Regions from separate parts of the Psychrobacillus sp. FSL H8-0483 genome, predicted to be linked through region 2. Evidence: a T-box and tRNA genes for the amino acid it is inferred to sense, from the RefSeq annotation. Region 2 holds a T-box; the other holds one or more tRNA genes.
What was found. The T-box of region 2 lies ahead of MHB48_RS13340 (valine--tRNA ligase). A T-box ahead of a tRNA ligase gene usually reads a tRNA of that ligase, here a tRNA-Val.
Positions count from the first base shown of each region.

Region 1 (7,063 bases), 570 kb from region 2:
TTACTGGAGGTCCGAACCCACGCACGTTGAAAAGTGCGGGGATGAGGTGTGGGTAGCGGAGAAATTCCAATCGAACCTGGAGATAGCTGGTTCTCTCCGAAATAGCTTTAGGGCTAGCCTCAAACGTTAAGAATCTTGGAGGTAGAGCACTGTTTGGACTAGGGGCCCATCCCGGGTTACCGAATTCAGACAAACTCCGAATGCCAATGATTTATGTTTGGGAGTCAGACTGCGAGTGATAAGATCCGTAGTCAAGAGGGAAACAGCCCAGACCACCAGCTAAGGTCCCAAAGTATTTGTTAAGTGGAAAAGGATGTGGCGTTGCTTAGACAACCAGGATGTTGGCTTAGAAGCAGCCATCATTTAAAGAGTGCGTAATAGCTCACTGGTCGAGTGACGCTGCGCCGAAAATGTATCGGGGCTAAACAAATCACCGAAGCTGTGGATTGATACCTTTGGTATCAGTGGTAGGAGAGCGTTCTAAGGGCGTTGAAGTCAGACCGGAAGGACTGGTGGAGCGCTTAGAAGTGAGAATGCCGGTATGAGTAGCGAAAGACGGGTGAGAATCCCGTCCACCGTATGACTAAGGTTTCCTGAGGAAGGCTCGTCCGCTCAGGGTTAGTCGGGACCTAAGTCGAGGCCGATAGGCGTAGACGATGGACAACAGGTTGATATTCCTGTACCACCAAACCACCGTTTGAGTAATGGGGGGACGCAGAAGGATAGGGTAAGCGTGCTGTTGGTTATGCACGTCCAAGCAGTAAGGTGTGAATGTAGGAAAATCCGCATTCTATAACATTGAGCTGTGATGGCGAGGACTTAGTCCGAAGTTCCTGATTTCACACTGCCAAGAAAAGCCTCTAGCGAGGTGATAGGTGCCCGTACCGCAAACCGACACAGGTAGTCGAGGAGAGAATCCTAAGGTGAGCGAGAGAACTCTCGTTAAGGAACTCGGCAAAATGACCCCGTAACTTCGGGAGAAGGGGTGCTCTTTTGGGTGAATAGCCTAGAAGAGCCGCAGTGAATAGGCCCAGGCGACTGTTTAGCAAAAACACAGGTCTCTGCAAAACCGTAAGGTGAAGTATAGGGGCTGACGCCTGCCCGGTGCTGGAAGGTTAAGAGGAGTGCTTAGCGCAAGCGAAGGTGCGAATTGAAGCCCCAGTAAACGGCGGCCGTAACTATAACGGTCCTAAGGTAGCGAAATTCCTTGTCGGGTAAGTTCCGACCCGCACGAAAGGCGTAACGATCTGGGCACTGTCTCAACGAGAGACTCGGTGAAATTATAGTACCTGTGAAGATGCAGGTTACCCGCGACAGGACGGAAAGACCCCGTGGAGCTTTACTATAGCTTGATATTGAATTTTGGTGCAACTTGTACAGGATAGGCAGGAGCCTTAGAGCCCGGAGCGCCAGCTTCGGAGGAGGCGTCGGTGGGATACTGCCCTGGTTGTATTGAAATTCTAACCCATACCCGTAACCCGGGTAGGAGACAGTGTCAGGCGGGTAGTTTGACTGGGGCGGTCGCCTCCTAAAGTGTAACGGAGGCGCCCAAAGGTTCCCTCAGAATGGTTGGAAATCATTCGAAGAGTGTAAAGGCAGAAGGGAGCTTGACTGCGAGACCTACAAGTCGAGCAGGGTCGAAAGACGGGCTTAGTGATCCGGTGGTTCCGCATGGAAGGGCCATCGCTCAACGGATAAAAGCTACCCCGGGGATAACAGGCTTATCTCCCCCAAGAGTCCACATCGACGGGGAGGTTTGGCACCTCGATGTCGGCTCATCGCATCCTGGGGCTGTAGTCGGTCCCAAGGGTTGGGCTGTTCGCCCATTAAAGCGGTACGCGAGCTGGGTTCAGAACGTCGTGAGACAGTTCGGTCCCTATCCGTCGTGGGCGTAGGAAATTTGAGAGGAGCTGTCCTTAGTACGAGAGGACCGGGATGGACACACCGCTGGTGTACCAGTTGTTCTGCCAAGAGCATCGCTGGGTAGCTATGTGTGGACGGGATAAGTGCTGAAAGCATCTAAGCACGAAGCCCCCCTCAAGATGAGATTTCCCATTACGCAAGTAAGTAAGATCCCTCAAAGACGATGAGGTAGATAGGTTCGGGGTGGAAGCGTGGTGACACGTGCAGCTGACGAATACTAATCGATCGAGGACTTAACCAAAATAGAATTTGAATAATTCAATGTCTTTTATCCAGTTTTGAAAGAATAAAAAAGATTTTTTAAAAAAACTATTGCAATAAAGTTATAGTTATGATATAATAAATCTTGTCTTTCAAGTTAATATGTCTAGTGATGATGGAGAAGAGGTCACACCCGTTCCCATACCGAACACGGAAGTTAAGCTCTTCATCGCCGATGGTAGTTGGGGGTTTCCCCCTGCAAGAGTAGGACGTCGCTGGGCATAACAACATTCCGAAGTAGCTCAGTGGTAGAGCAATCGACTGTTAATCGATTGGTCGTAGGTTCGAGTCCTACCTTCGGAGCCATTTTTGGAGAGCTGTCCGAGTGGCCGAAGGAGCACGATTGGAAATCGTGTAGGCGGGTAACACTGTCTCAAGGGTTCAAATCCCTTGCTCTCCGCCAGATAACTTTCATTACTATATAATGGCCCCTTGGTCAAGCGGTTAAGACACCGCCCTTTCACGGCGGTAACACGGGTTCGAATCCCGTAGGGGTCACCATTTATTTTTCAAAAGAATAAAACCAGCATTTTGGAGGATTAGCTCAGCTGGGAGAGCATCTGCCTTACAAGCAGAGGGTCGGCGGTTCGAGCCCGTCATCCTCCACCATTATTTTAAAAAGTTCATTATATTATTATCGCGGGGTGGAGCAGTTCGGTAGCTCGTCGGGCTCATAACCCGAAGGTCACAGGTTCAAATCCTGTCCCCGCAACCAAATGGTCCCGTGGTGTAGCGGTTAACATGCCTGCCTGTCACGCAGGAGATCGCCGGTTCGATCCCGGTCGGGACCGCCATTTTTAAAAAAATACATATGTGGCTCAGTAGCTCAGTCGGTAGAGCAAAGGACTGAAAATCCTTGTGTCGGCGGTTCGATTCCGTCCTGAGCCACCATATATACGCCGAAATAGCTCAATTGGTAGAGCAACTGACTTGTAATCAGTAGGTTGGGGGTTCAAGTCCTCTTTTCGGCACCACTGTTTAGTGGAGGGGTAGCGAAGTGGCTAAACGCGGCGGACTGTAAATCCGCTCCTTAGGGTTCGGCGGTTCGAATCCGTCCCCCTCCACCAGTTTTTATTTTAGGGGCATAGTTTAACGGTAGAATAGAGGTCTCCAAAACCTTTGATGTGGGTTCGATTCCTACTGCCCCTGCCAACTATAAAGTTAACTTGAATAATGGCGGTTGTGGCGAAGTGGTTAACGCATCGGATTGTGATTCCGACATTCGTGGGTTCAATTCCCATCAGTCGCCCCATATTCCTAATTTGTTAACTCTTTTTTTATTTGTGGCGGTTGTGGCGAAGTGGTTAACGCACCGGATTGTGATTCCGGCATTCGTGGGTTCAATTCCCATCAGTCGCCCCATTGGGGTATAGCCAAGCGGTAAGGCAACGGATTTTGATTCCGTCATGCCCTGGTTCGAATCCAGGTACCCCAGTTTATTTGCGGAAGTAGTTCAGTGGTAGAACACCACCTTGCCAAGGTGGGGGTCGCGAGTTCGAACCTCGTCTTCCGCTCCAATTTATATGGCGGCATAGCCAAGTGGTAAGGCACAGGTCTGCAACACCTTTATCACCGGTTCAAATCCGGTTGCCGCCTCCAATTTTTAAATAACTGCCTAGTATTTTTGCCGGTGTGGCGGAATTGGCAGACGCGCGGGACTCAAAATCCCGTATCCTCTGGATGTGTCGGTTCGACCCCGACCACCGGTATAAAAATTATGACTTAAAGTCATATATATCAAGACTTCTAACTACTTGTTAGAGGTCTTTTTTGTTGTCTAAATAAGAGGACTGAAATAAGCTAAAATCCCGTGCTTTGAATCCCGTACATAGGGGAAATAGGATGTCTAGAAGAAGTAAGAGCTTATCAACAAAAGAGTTGAGTATGAATAAATTAAAAATTTCTGATGAAGAAGCTTTTCAGAAGTTTGAGAGAGATTGCTTGATAAGAAATTTAAGAACTGAGACATTGAGGTACTACAAGGAGAAGATTGCAGCTACAAAGAGCACTCAAGGAGAAATTAGGATGGATAAGCAACTTCAAGATTATTCTTCTCGTATCAAAGGAGAAGATTTAAGTTAGAAAAAACTCTTTCAACTTTTGTATAACTTGCACCGTGAAATAAATAATCACGAGTCAATTGATTTTTTGAAGTTATGGCCAGATTAATGACCATCAGTAACGATCTCAATACCACGCATCATAAACGCAGCAAAACCTGTTAACACACGACCTGAAGCCGCATCGTGAGAATTAGTAGGACCAGGAGCATTCATGGCTGCACGCATTGCTGAAACCCCTGGTAAACTAGGATTAGCTTCACCAGTTTTAACAATGTGTTTGTCAAGTTTTGCAAAGAATGATTGAGGCGCACCCCATGCTAATGAGTAAAGATATACTGATGATTGTCTATGTGCTGGACCCATTAAACCAATAGCTTCATCATATCGAGCTTGCTCAGAAGCAGGTTTCGGGTCTGGTGTAAAGTTTGCTGTATCAACAACAGCGAGAGCGCCATCAAGAATCGATTGAGTTACTGGATCGCCTTTAGAATTGTGGAATTCGTCTAATCGAATATTCTTAGTATCAATCAAGTTTTCGTAGTATGAAGCAATACGTTCACCTGCTGCTTGATACTTATTAGTAGATACTGGAGTTACAGTAAATTTTTTCAGCGATAATCCACGGTAAGCTAAAAGTAAAGATTGGCCTACTACTGAGTTATAACCAGTTGAACCGAATAACCGTCGAGGTGCAGTTAGACCTCCACCAATTACAAAGTAACCACCGTTATTAATTTTGTTTTCGAATCCTAAAAGAGCATTTGAATAGTTAATCAGATGGGTAGATGAAGCAGAAGATTTAGCTACTAAGTTTTCGTACATACCTAAAGCACCAATTAAGATAGCTGTACCATTAAGACTCATTAGAGGAACTTTAATTGAATTACCAGTTTGGTATTCTGAATAAGTTGTTGGAACTCGGTTACCCCACAAGCCACCTGGAAGATAATAATCAGCAAGAATCGATTTTGCTTTCGATACCAAAGCAGTTAAACCATTGTTCACGTGAGTTTGGTTCGTCGAGCTCAACTTCGCGTAAGCTGTACCACTTTTAATAATGGCAAGACCCATAATTAAGAAAGACTCATTTAAAAAATTACTATTCGGCAAATTATCGCCAGTCATGTAACCCTCTGATTGAAGGATACTTATTAATGTTTCGATCTCTGTTTTAATACGGCCTTGACGTGCAGTATTAGTATCTGGAACTTTGTTGTGAAAAGCGCCTAAGAATTGCAACTGTTCTCCAAGTCGCATTGCGTTTGTTTCTCCAAGTGGTAATGCGCGAGGACCTGTGATTTGTGTTAATGCTGAGTTGTATTTGAGGCCTGATGGAAAATAAGTTTCGAATAAAGTAGTTACTTCTGACACAGTATTAAGATTAGCCAATGTGAAAATTCCCCCTGTATGATAATTAGTAATATAAAAAAACGTGATTAGTTTTATCACCAGTCACGTTAAATCATATTATGATTATTAACCTTTTAATATTTCAAGTAATGGATCTTCTTCGTCGGCTTTCTTATCAATTTTCATACCAGCTAATTGAGTTTATAAAGTTCTAAACTGATTTAGATATTTTTGTTTTGTTCCGACTGCAGGATGCTCTTTTATTTGAGCGTTTCTTAATCAGCAGTTTGTTCGAGAAGTGGAATATCTACATATCGGTCCTCTTGATTGATAATCAATCTTTCTGAATTGATAATGTGATCAGCTTGTGGTCAGATGGCTTCTATTTTAGTGGATGGTTTCGACATACCCTTTATTGGAATTAATGCCACAGTTGTTCAATAATTTCTGAGAAACATATATTGTTTTAGTACATGAATATTATCATTTTCTCTCCTCATAATAAAATACAAGAAGGAGGGATATTTTTATGGCAAAAAGAACAAAGAAAAATGATCCGCAGCAAAAGAACAAAAAGGGATTTAATTCTAGTAAACAGGACTCCGAGTTTTCAACAGAATTTGGTAGTGCAAAGGCTAATCAAGCACATAAGGAAAAAGCGAAAGAATTCAGAGATAAATTTTAAGATTCTGTAAGCAAGTACAAAATCCGCATGGTAAGATAAAATCATTAAAGCAACTTGCTGAAGAAGTAGGAAAAGAAGAGGTTATTGAGTTTCTGCTCCTATTGGGGCAGCCACTAGCCAGCTTGAATTTCGTCCCATTGGGTGGTAAGTAATTACTTCAAAGCCTAGTTAATTTACCCCCAATTGTTAGTCTCTCGAAGTATTGAAAATATTCTTGAAATCAAAAGGGGCCTGTTACTTCTCAGTTGAGACAGGCACCCTTTTGGATATAATAAATTTTTTAATATCTAGATGATATTCTCTTCATTTATCTATGTTGATCTAGAAGAATTTGATTACCATCTGGATCTACTATTGTAAAATGTGCAGGTCCTTCGGTTGTTTCATCTGCTTCGGTCAGCATTTTTATTCCTTTTTGTTTAAGCTGTTTTTGGAGTTCGCGAATGTCAGTAAAAGATTCAAGATTTTCGGCATTGCTATTCCATCCGGGATTAAAGGTTAGAATATTTTTCTCAAACATTCCTTGGAATAAACCAATTATGGTATCTTCATTCTTCATGATAAGCCAATTTTGAGAAATATCGCCTCCAAGGGATTGAAATCCAAGTTTTTCATAAAATGCTTTTGAAGCATTAATATCTTTGACATTTAAACTTACCGAAAACGCACCTAGTTTCATAGTTCTCCACCTTTCATGATTAATCGTTATTTTTGATATCTTAAAATTAAATCATTTATTATTATAAATTAAGTTGGTATCATTTACTATTTTTTCGAACTT
Region 1 is NZ_CP152052.1:3,344,845-3,351,907, reverse strand. Features, by position in the region: rRNA gene MHB48_RS16350 (23S ribosomal RNA) at 1-2,164, shown strand, start outside; rRNA gene rrf (5S ribosomal RNA) at 2,290-2,405, shown strand; tRNA gene MHB48_RS16340 (tRNA-Asn) at 2,416-2,490, shown strand; tRNA gene MHB48_RS16335 (tRNA-Ser) at 2,496-2,587, shown strand; tRNA gene MHB48_RS16330 (tRNA-Glu) at 2,611-2,685, shown strand; tRNA gene MHB48_RS16325 (tRNA-Val) at 2,718-2,793, shown strand; tRNA gene MHB48_RS16320 (tRNA-Met) at 2,823-2,899, shown strand; tRNA gene MHB48_RS16315 (tRNA-Asp) at 2,903-2,978, shown strand; tRNA gene MHB48_RS16310 (tRNA-Phe) at 3,000-3,075, shown strand; tRNA gene MHB48_RS16305 (tRNA-Thr) at 3,083-3,158, shown strand; tRNA gene MHB48_RS16300 (tRNA-Tyr) at 3,168-3,251, shown strand; tRNA gene MHB48_RS16295 (tRNA-Trp) at 3,263-3,336, shown strand; tRNA gene MHB48_RS16290 (tRNA-His) at 3,361-3,436, shown strand; tRNA gene MHB48_RS16285 (tRNA-His) at 3,471-3,546, shown strand; tRNA gene MHB48_RS16280 (tRNA-Gln) at 3,548-3,619, shown strand; tRNA gene MHB48_RS16275 (tRNA-Gly) at 3,627-3,701, shown strand; tRNA gene MHB48_RS16270 (tRNA-Cys) at 3,710-3,783, shown strand; tRNA gene MHB48_RS16265 (tRNA-Leu) at 3,811-3,893, shown strand; gene MHB48_RS16260 (hypothetical protein) at 4,027-4,266, shown strand; gene MHB48_RS16255 (hypothetical protein) at 4,350-5,636, opposite strand; gene MHB48_RS16250 (hypothetical protein) at 6,127-6,282, shown strand; gene MHB48_RS16245 (DUF6254 family protein) at 6,276-6,434, shown strand; gene MHB48_RS16240 (VOC family protein) at 6,590-6,961, opposite strand.
Region 1: it encodes a tRNA-Val, which carries the amino acid that the T-box ahead of MHB48_RS13340 (valine--tRNA ligase) is inferred to sense. The anticodon was not compared.

Region 2 (8,378 bases):
TATTCCCATGTTCAATCGTGCAGAGGTGAATGTGATTGCCAATGATAAATGGAAAGCAATGCAGCTCGTTCAGCTTCTTGGCATAGCTACTGTGCCAACTAAGAAAATACAAAGTATCTCAGAGATTTCTGAGTATCCTGTCGTTTTAAAAACAACTGATGGCCATGGTGGAATGCAGGTAGAGCTTTTTCATACACAAGAAGATGCAGAGGCTTTTATTAAACAATATGATTCTCAAACGATTATTGCACAAACATATATTGAAACAAATGCTACTGATGTACGCGTATTTATGCTCGGTACACAAGTTGTAGGTGCCGTAAAAAGAATTGGCGCTGAGAATAGCTTTAAATCGAATTTCACACTCGGTGGAACCGTCGAAAAATATACGTTGGACTCTCAGCAACTAGCTGATGTAGAAAAAATAGCAAAAGCATTAAAAAGTGACTATATTGGAATCGACTTTCTCTTATTACCGAACGGTGGCTGGCTTTTCAATGAAATAGAAGATCCAGTTGGTGCTAGATCTTATTTCCATACAACGCAAAAAGACATTGCTATACCTATCATGGAGTATATCCATAATCAAGTAACGAAAAAAGAGTGCGCCTCCATCTAAATGAGGCTGCACTCTTTTTTCGTTAATGGGTTTTTCTAACTAACAATTAAGCACAGCATTTTGCCTCGTTGCAATACTATTAGTCAACGATTTGAAAGAAAAATAGACAGCACCCATTTTATTAAGAAGCAACTGTGCGACCGAAATTGTATCTTTGGGAGCTTACTTTATAAGAAGAAAGTATTAAATTCTTTCATTATACAAAACAGAAGTAGCCTGTCACGAAAAGCTGTAGGAGGGCGAAGGACAGACGACTGCCACAAGATTACCGAAAAAAAATGGAGGGTCGTGACTTGCGTCACGACCCTCCATTCGAAATTATCCCAGTTCTTAATACTCTTCTTACAGGTTTTTCAGTTCTTCTAATCGTTTTAACACAGTTGCGTGTTTTTCTAGATAATCTTGTTCTTTCGCACGTTCTTCTGCAACAACTGCTTCTGGTGCTTTGGAAACGAAGCGTTCGTTGGACAATTTCCCTTGAACTAGCTTCACTTCTTTTGCCCATTTTTCTAACTCTTTTTCTAAACGTGCTTTTTCTGCATCGGTATCAATTAGTCCTTGTAAAGGAAGGAATAATTCTGCCCCTGTTACTACGGTCGACATACATTGACCCGGCGCTTCAATATCTTGACCAATTACAAGTGGTTCTGGGTTACAGAAACGCTCTAGATATTTTGCATTTGCTTCTAATACAGCAAGTGTTTCTGCATCCTTAGCTGAAATGTATAATGGCACTTTTTTACTCATTGGTGTTTGTACTTCTGCACGGATATTACGAACAGATCGGATAATTTCAGCAAGTAGCTTCATGCTAGCAGCTTCTTCTTTATTCGAAAGAGCTTCGTTTACTGTTGGCCATGCAGCTACTGTAATGGACTCTCCTTCATGTGGAAGGTTTTGCCAAATCTCTTCCGTGATAAATGGCATAAATGGATGCAATAAACGCATCGTGTTATCTAGTACATAAGCTAGAACAGAACGTGTCATTTGCTTCGCTTCTTCATCTTCCCCATTTAGTGGGAGTTTCGCCATCTCGATGTACCAGTCACACAAATCATCCCATATGAAGTTATACAGGGCACGACCTACTTCACCAAACTCATACTTCTCTGAAAGTCTTGTTACTTGTTCAATTGTTTCATTCAAACGAGTTAATATCCAAGCATCCGCAACGGATTTTTTCCCATCCAAATTAATCTCTTCAAATTTCAAGCCGTCCATATTCATCAATGCAAATCGAGAAGCATTCCAAATCTTATTTGCAAAGTTCCAAACTGCTTCTACTTTTTCAGTAGAATAACGTAAATCTTGCCCTGGAGATGAACCTGTACTTAAGAAATATCGAAGTGAATCTGCACCGTATTGCTCAATAACTTCCATTGGATCAATACCATTACCAAGTGATTTCGACATTTTACTTCCATCTTCTGCACGAACAAGTCCATGAATTAATACATCTTCAAATGGACGAGTTTCTGTAAATTCTATCCCTTGGAAAATCATACGAGAAACCCAGAAGAATATAATATCATAACCGGTAACAAGTGTATTCGTTGGATAATACTTTTTAAACTCTTCGTTTTCTGTATTAGGCCAACCTAATGTCGAGAACGGCCAAAGTGCAGAAGAGAACCAAGTATCTAACACATCATCTTCTTGTTTCCAATTTTCAGCATCTGCTGGAGCTTCGTGTCCAACATATACTTCTCCTGTTTCTTTATGATACCAAGCAGGAATTCGATGGCCCCACCATAATTGTCGAGAGATACACCAATCATGAAGGTTTTCCATCCAGCGTAAGTATGTTTTCTCAAAGCGATCTGGTACGAAGTTTACTTTTTCTTCTGTTTGTTGTAATTTGATTGCTTCTTCAGCTAGAGGTTGCATTTTAACAAACCATTGCGTTGATAAATATGGTTCTACAACTGCTCCACTGCGCTCTGAATGTCCTACTGAATGCATATGTTCTTCGATTTTGAATAAAACACCAGCGTCTTGTAAATCTTTTACGATTTGTTTACGACAAGCAAAACGGTCCATTCCATCATAAATTGCTGCGTTTTTATTCATTGTACCGTCTTCATTCATAACTAAAATACGTTCTAAATTATGACGATTTCCGATTTCAAAGTCGTTAGGATCATGTGCAGGTGTAATTTTTACTGCTCCACTACCAAATTCCATATCTACGTAGTCATCCCCAACGATTGGAATTTCACGACCAACGATAGGGAGCTTTACTGTTTTACCGATTAAATGTTTGTAACGGTCATCTTCTGGATGAACTGCAACCGCAGTATCACCAAGCATTGTTTCAGGGCGAGTAGTCGCAACGTCGATTGAACCAGTACCATCTGCAAGTGGGTAATGCATATGATAGAATGCACCCTGTACATCTTTATGAATTACTTCGATATCAGAGAGCGCAGTTTTTGTTGCAGGATCCCAGTTAATAATATATTCACCGCGGTAAATCAGCCCTTTATTGTACAGCTTCACGAATACTTCTTTTACTGCGTTTGAAAGACCTTCGTCTAATGTAAAGCGTTCTCGAGAGTAGTCTAAGCCTAAACCTAGTTTTGACCATTGTGCACGAATATGACCAGCATACTCTTCTTTCCATTTCCATGTTTCTTCTACAAATTTTTCACGACCCAAATCATAACGTGAAATATTTTCTGAACGTAGCTTTTCTTCTACTTTCGCTTGTGTAGCGATACCTGCATGGTCCATACCAGGTAACCATAATGCGTCGTATCCTTGCATACGCTTCATACGAATAATAATATCTTGCAGAGTTGTATCCCATGCGTGCCCTAAATGTAATTTACCTGTTACGTTTGGGGGCGGTATTACGATTGTATAAGGCTTCTTATCGCTTTCTGGATGCGCTTCGAAGTATTTCCCTTCTAGCCACCACTCGTAGCGACCTTTTTCAATCGACTGTGGATCATACTTGGTTGGCATCGTTGTTTCATTTGTCATTTTCTGTTCCTCCTAAAAAAGAATATAAAAAAACTCCATTCGTCTTAAAGGACGAAGGAGTTTGTTCGCGGTACCACCTTTATTCGCAGATGCAAAAGAATGCATCACGCTCTCAATTCGATAACGGCTTCAAACCGGTATTTGCTACTATTAGTTCACAAATACTGCTCGTGGGCTACCTTCAAATGGTGGTTCACAGAAACATTTCAGCAAATTGTTTCCTTTCTTTTGAAAACCAGATCATTTTACTCTTCCCATTCATAGCATCCATATATAGTTGTTTATATTGTATCGAATACTATTATATGCCGTCAAGTCCAGTCTTGCGAAAGGAGGATATTATCATGAGAAAAGGACCTAGATATAACCCGTATTTACTACCTGAGTGGCTTCGTAAAACACGCTTTTATTGTAAAGGGATTATTATTCCTATTTGTGGTTTCCAAACCATACGTGTATTAATTATTCCTACTACTTGGGATATTCTTTTACTTATCTTTCTACTCTTCTTCTGCTTTTTGTTTTACAAAGACATAATTTGATGGGAAGGTAAGCTTTGAATATCCATCATCCAAATTTAAAATAAATTGAAGCTCCGATTCCTCTAGATTCTCGCTTTCTTCTTGTACCTGTGCGTTCAATTCTTTTGTTTCTTTTTGTGCTACCTGAGCTACCTGTTCTTCCTGTGCTACTGCTTCTTGTACGTCAGCTTTTACTATTTGTTCTTTTGACGTTTCGTATTCACAGTTTACTATCCAAGATATTTCAATACCTTCATGGCCTGTCGTTTTTGAATTGACATTTTGAACGCTTAAGCTAGGTGTGCTACCTGCTTGGATTTTTTGTTTACTTATATCTACACTCATTGGTACTGCATATTCAAAATATCCAAACTCTCCTTGCACATCTAGATCTTCAATTTGAGTAAAATCACCTGTCCCATGATGGGCATGTTCTCCCTCTTCAAACCTAACGTAACAAGTAATATGATAAATACCACCAATTTGAATCGCGTCTTCTACTTCACTTTGCTCATATTGTGGAGTTACTTTCACCGTTTTAATTTCTTTTGGTATCCCAAAGCTTTGGGGAAAACGAAATTGCTCTTTTACTTCCCAATTTTTCACTTCCATTTGTCATCCTCCTTCATATAGGACAACTTATGTAAAGACATCGGAAAATATGAAAAAGCCTCGCAATATATGCAAGGCTTTTTACAAATTATTTAGCTGATAATTTTTCAAACACTGTATGGAAAGCTTGAACAGTCTTTTCAATATGCTCCTCTGTGTGGGCACTAGATAAGAACATTCCTTCAAACTGGGAAGGTGGTAAATAAATACCTTCCTCCGCCATTAAACGAAAATATTTCGCAAATAAATCTAAATCCGAGTTTTTCGCTTGATCATAGCTGATTACGTCCTCATTGGTAAAGAAGAAACCAATCATTGATCCTGCTCGATTCACGGTATGTGGTATATCATATTTCGTCGCTGCTTCGCGGAAACCTTTTTCCAGTAAGTCACCAAGTTTGATGAAATGCTCATATGATCCTTCGTTTAAACGCGTTAATGTTTCATATCCTGCAGTCATGGCAAGTGGATTACCAGAAAGTGTTCCAGCTTGATAGACAGAGCCACTTGGCGCAATCATTTCCATGATTTCGCGTTTCCCACCGAAAGCACCAACTGGTAACCCTCCACCGATTACTTTCCCTAGACATGTTAAGTCAGGAGTAATACCGAAATAGCCTTGTGCACAATTATATCCAACACGGAAGCCAGTCATCACTTCATCAAAGATTAATACTGTTCCATTTTGCTCTGTTAGTTCGCGTAGACCTTCTAAGAACCCTTCTAATGGAGGAACAACACCCATATTTCCTGCAACTGGTTCAACGATTACTGCTGCTAAATCGTCCCCAAAGTTTTCGAATACGTAACGAACGCTCTCTAAATCATTATAAGGTACTGCAATCGTATTTTTCGCAATGGATTCAGGAACACCTGGACTATCTGGTAAGCCTAATGTAGCAACACCAGAACCCGCTTTAATTAGTAAGCTATCTCCATGACCATGGTAGCAGCCTTCAAATTTTAAAATTTTGTTTCGTCCTGTAAACCCACGCGCTAAACGAAGTGCGCTCATTGTTGCTTCTGTGCCTGATGAAACCATACGTACCATTTCAATGGAAGGGACGCGTTCCATCACAAGTTTGGCAAGTTTATTTTCAATTAATGTAGATGCTCCAAAGCTAGTGCCTGTTTCAGCCACTTGTTGGATCGCTTTTACTACATTTGGTTCTGTATGACCTAAAATAAGAGGTCCCCATGATAATACATAATCGATGTATTCATTGCCATCTATATCTGTTAAAATTGCACCTTTTCCACTCTCCATGAAAATAGGGTCCATATCTACGGATTTAAATGCACGGACTGGACTATTTACGCCACCTGGCATTAGCTCTTTCGCTTCTTCAAATGCTTGCTTGGATAATTCATATGATTTGGTCATTATTTCTCCTCCAACCAACGCGCTACGTCTTTAGCATGATACGTTAAAATAATATCTGCTCCTGCACGTTTCATTCCTGTTAACGTTTCTAAAACAATTTCTTTTTCGTTAATCCAACCATTGATAGCAGCAGCTTTCACCATTGCATATTCTCCACTTACATTATACGCAACGATTGGAGTTGCAAAGTTATTTTTCACATCACGAATAATGTCTAAGTAAGAAAGTGCTGGTTTCACGATTAAGAAATCGGCTCCCTCTTCGATATCAGATGTTGCTTCACGTATTGCTTCCATACGATTAGAATAATCCATTTGGTATGTTTTACGGTCGCCAAATTTCGGTGCACCGTCCGCAGCTTCACGGAAAGGTCCGTAATAGGCTGAGGCATATTTTACTGCATAAGACATAATTGGCACATCTGCAAATCCAGCCTCGTCTAAACCGTGACGAATAGCAGCAACAAAGCCATCCATCATATTGGAAGGCGCAATAATATCCGCACCCGCTTGTACTTGACTAATTGCTGTTTTTGCCAATAAATCAAGTGATGGATCATTTAAAATTCTTTCATTTGCATCCACTACTCCGCAATGCCCATGATCGGTAAACTCGCAAAGACAAGTATCTGCAATAACTACTAATTGAGGATGACGTTCTTTAATAAAGCGAATTGCTTTTTGCACGATTCCATGATCATGATACGCCTGTGTACCAACTGCATCTTTCACAGCAGGAAGTCCAAATAAAATGACAGAAGGAATACCTAGTGAAACTACCTCGTCCACTTCTTCTCCTAAACGATCTAGTGAAAATTGAAAAACACCTGGCATAGAAGCTACTGGATTCTTAATGTTTTCTCCGTCCATGACGAAAATTGGATAGATTAAATCTTCTTTATGTAAGTAAGTTTCTTTTACCATAGCTCGTAGGCCAGCTGATTGTCTTAAACGACGATGACGTTGAAAAAATAATTCTGTCATTTTTCTCTCCCTTTCCATTGCGCTAATTTATTGACTACTTCTGTTAAAGTGTATGTGTCGGGCATTACATGAACCGTAACACCTAATGATTTTAAATAGTCTTTCGTGATATGACCAATTGCACAAATCGTGTAGCAATTATAACCCAAATATTGTCCAATACTTTGGTGAAATACTTTGGCAGTGGATGGACTAGTAAAAATAATCGAGCAGCTTTGGTCACCTTCTAAAATTTTTCGTAATTGCTCCTTATTTTCTTCCACTTCCACTGTTTCGTAAATCGTCCAGACGTCTACAACATTGGGTATACCATCTGAGATTGTATTCTTTGCAAGATTCCCTCTAAAAAATAAACAAGTATCATCCGCTGAGACGAAAGCAGGAAATTCCTGCACAAATACATCGGCGCTAAACGTTTTTGGAGTAAAATCTACAGTAAAACCTAATCTCTCCAAAGCAGAAGCTGTTTGAGAGCCAACTACAGCAATTCTCGCTTGAAAAAACGAGACATCTAGCTTATAGCGTTTCATTTTTTCATGAAAAGCCTGCACGCTGCTTTGACTCGTAAAAATAAACCAATTGTACATTTGGCTTTCTAGAAGCTTCTTTTCATCCTCTGTCGAAACGATTTCTGCTGTCGATATAAGTGGTGCAATTACCGCTGTTCCTCCAAGCCCTGAAGTAAGATCCGCTGCTTCTTTTGATCTTGGTATTCCAGTAAAAATGACAAACTCATCCTGCAGAGGAAAGACTTTAGACATTTAAATCTGCCTTAACTTTTTGGATTAGATCGTATGCTCCTTGCTCTGTAATAAGACGAGCAACTTCTTTACCAGCTGCTTCTGCATCCTTACCTGTGATTACTTCTTTGTATACAATAGATGCATCTGGAGCTGCAACTAAACCTGTAATCGTAATTTCATCACCATTGATCGTTGCATAGCCTGCAATCGGCACTTGACATCCACCGTCCATAGCTGCTAAAAATGCACGTTCCGCATGAACAGCATTCCATGTATCTTCATGGGAAAGCTTACGAAGTTCTGCTAATAACTCAGCGTCATCCTCACGACATTCTATCGCAAGAGCCCCTTGTCCAACAGCCGGCACACAATCTTCTGTTGATAAATATTCCGTTACTACTTCATCACTCCAACCAAGACGTTTTAGTCCTGCTGCAGCTAAAATAATGGCATCATATTCGCCATCTTTCAGCTTTTGTAATCGAGTATCTACATTCCCACGAATCCATTTAATTTCTATATCCGGACGTA
Region 2 is NZ_CP152052.1:2,779,002-2,787,379, forward strand. Features, by position in the region: gene MHB48_RS13335 (ATP-grasp domain-containing protein) at 1-619, shown strand, start outside; gene MHB48_RS13340 (valine--tRNA ligase) at 962-3,604, opposite strand; T-box leader at 3,649-3,875, opposite strand; gene MHB48_RS13345 (hypothetical protein) at 4,105-4,737, opposite strand; gene hemL (glutamate-1-semialdehyde 2,1-aminomutase) at 4,826-6,121, opposite strand; gene hemB (porphobilinogen synthase) at 6,121-7,104, opposite strand; gene MHB48_RS13360 (uroporphyrinogen-III synthase) at 7,101-7,865, opposite strand; gene hemC (hydroxymethylbilane synthase) at 7,858-8,378, opposite strand, start outside.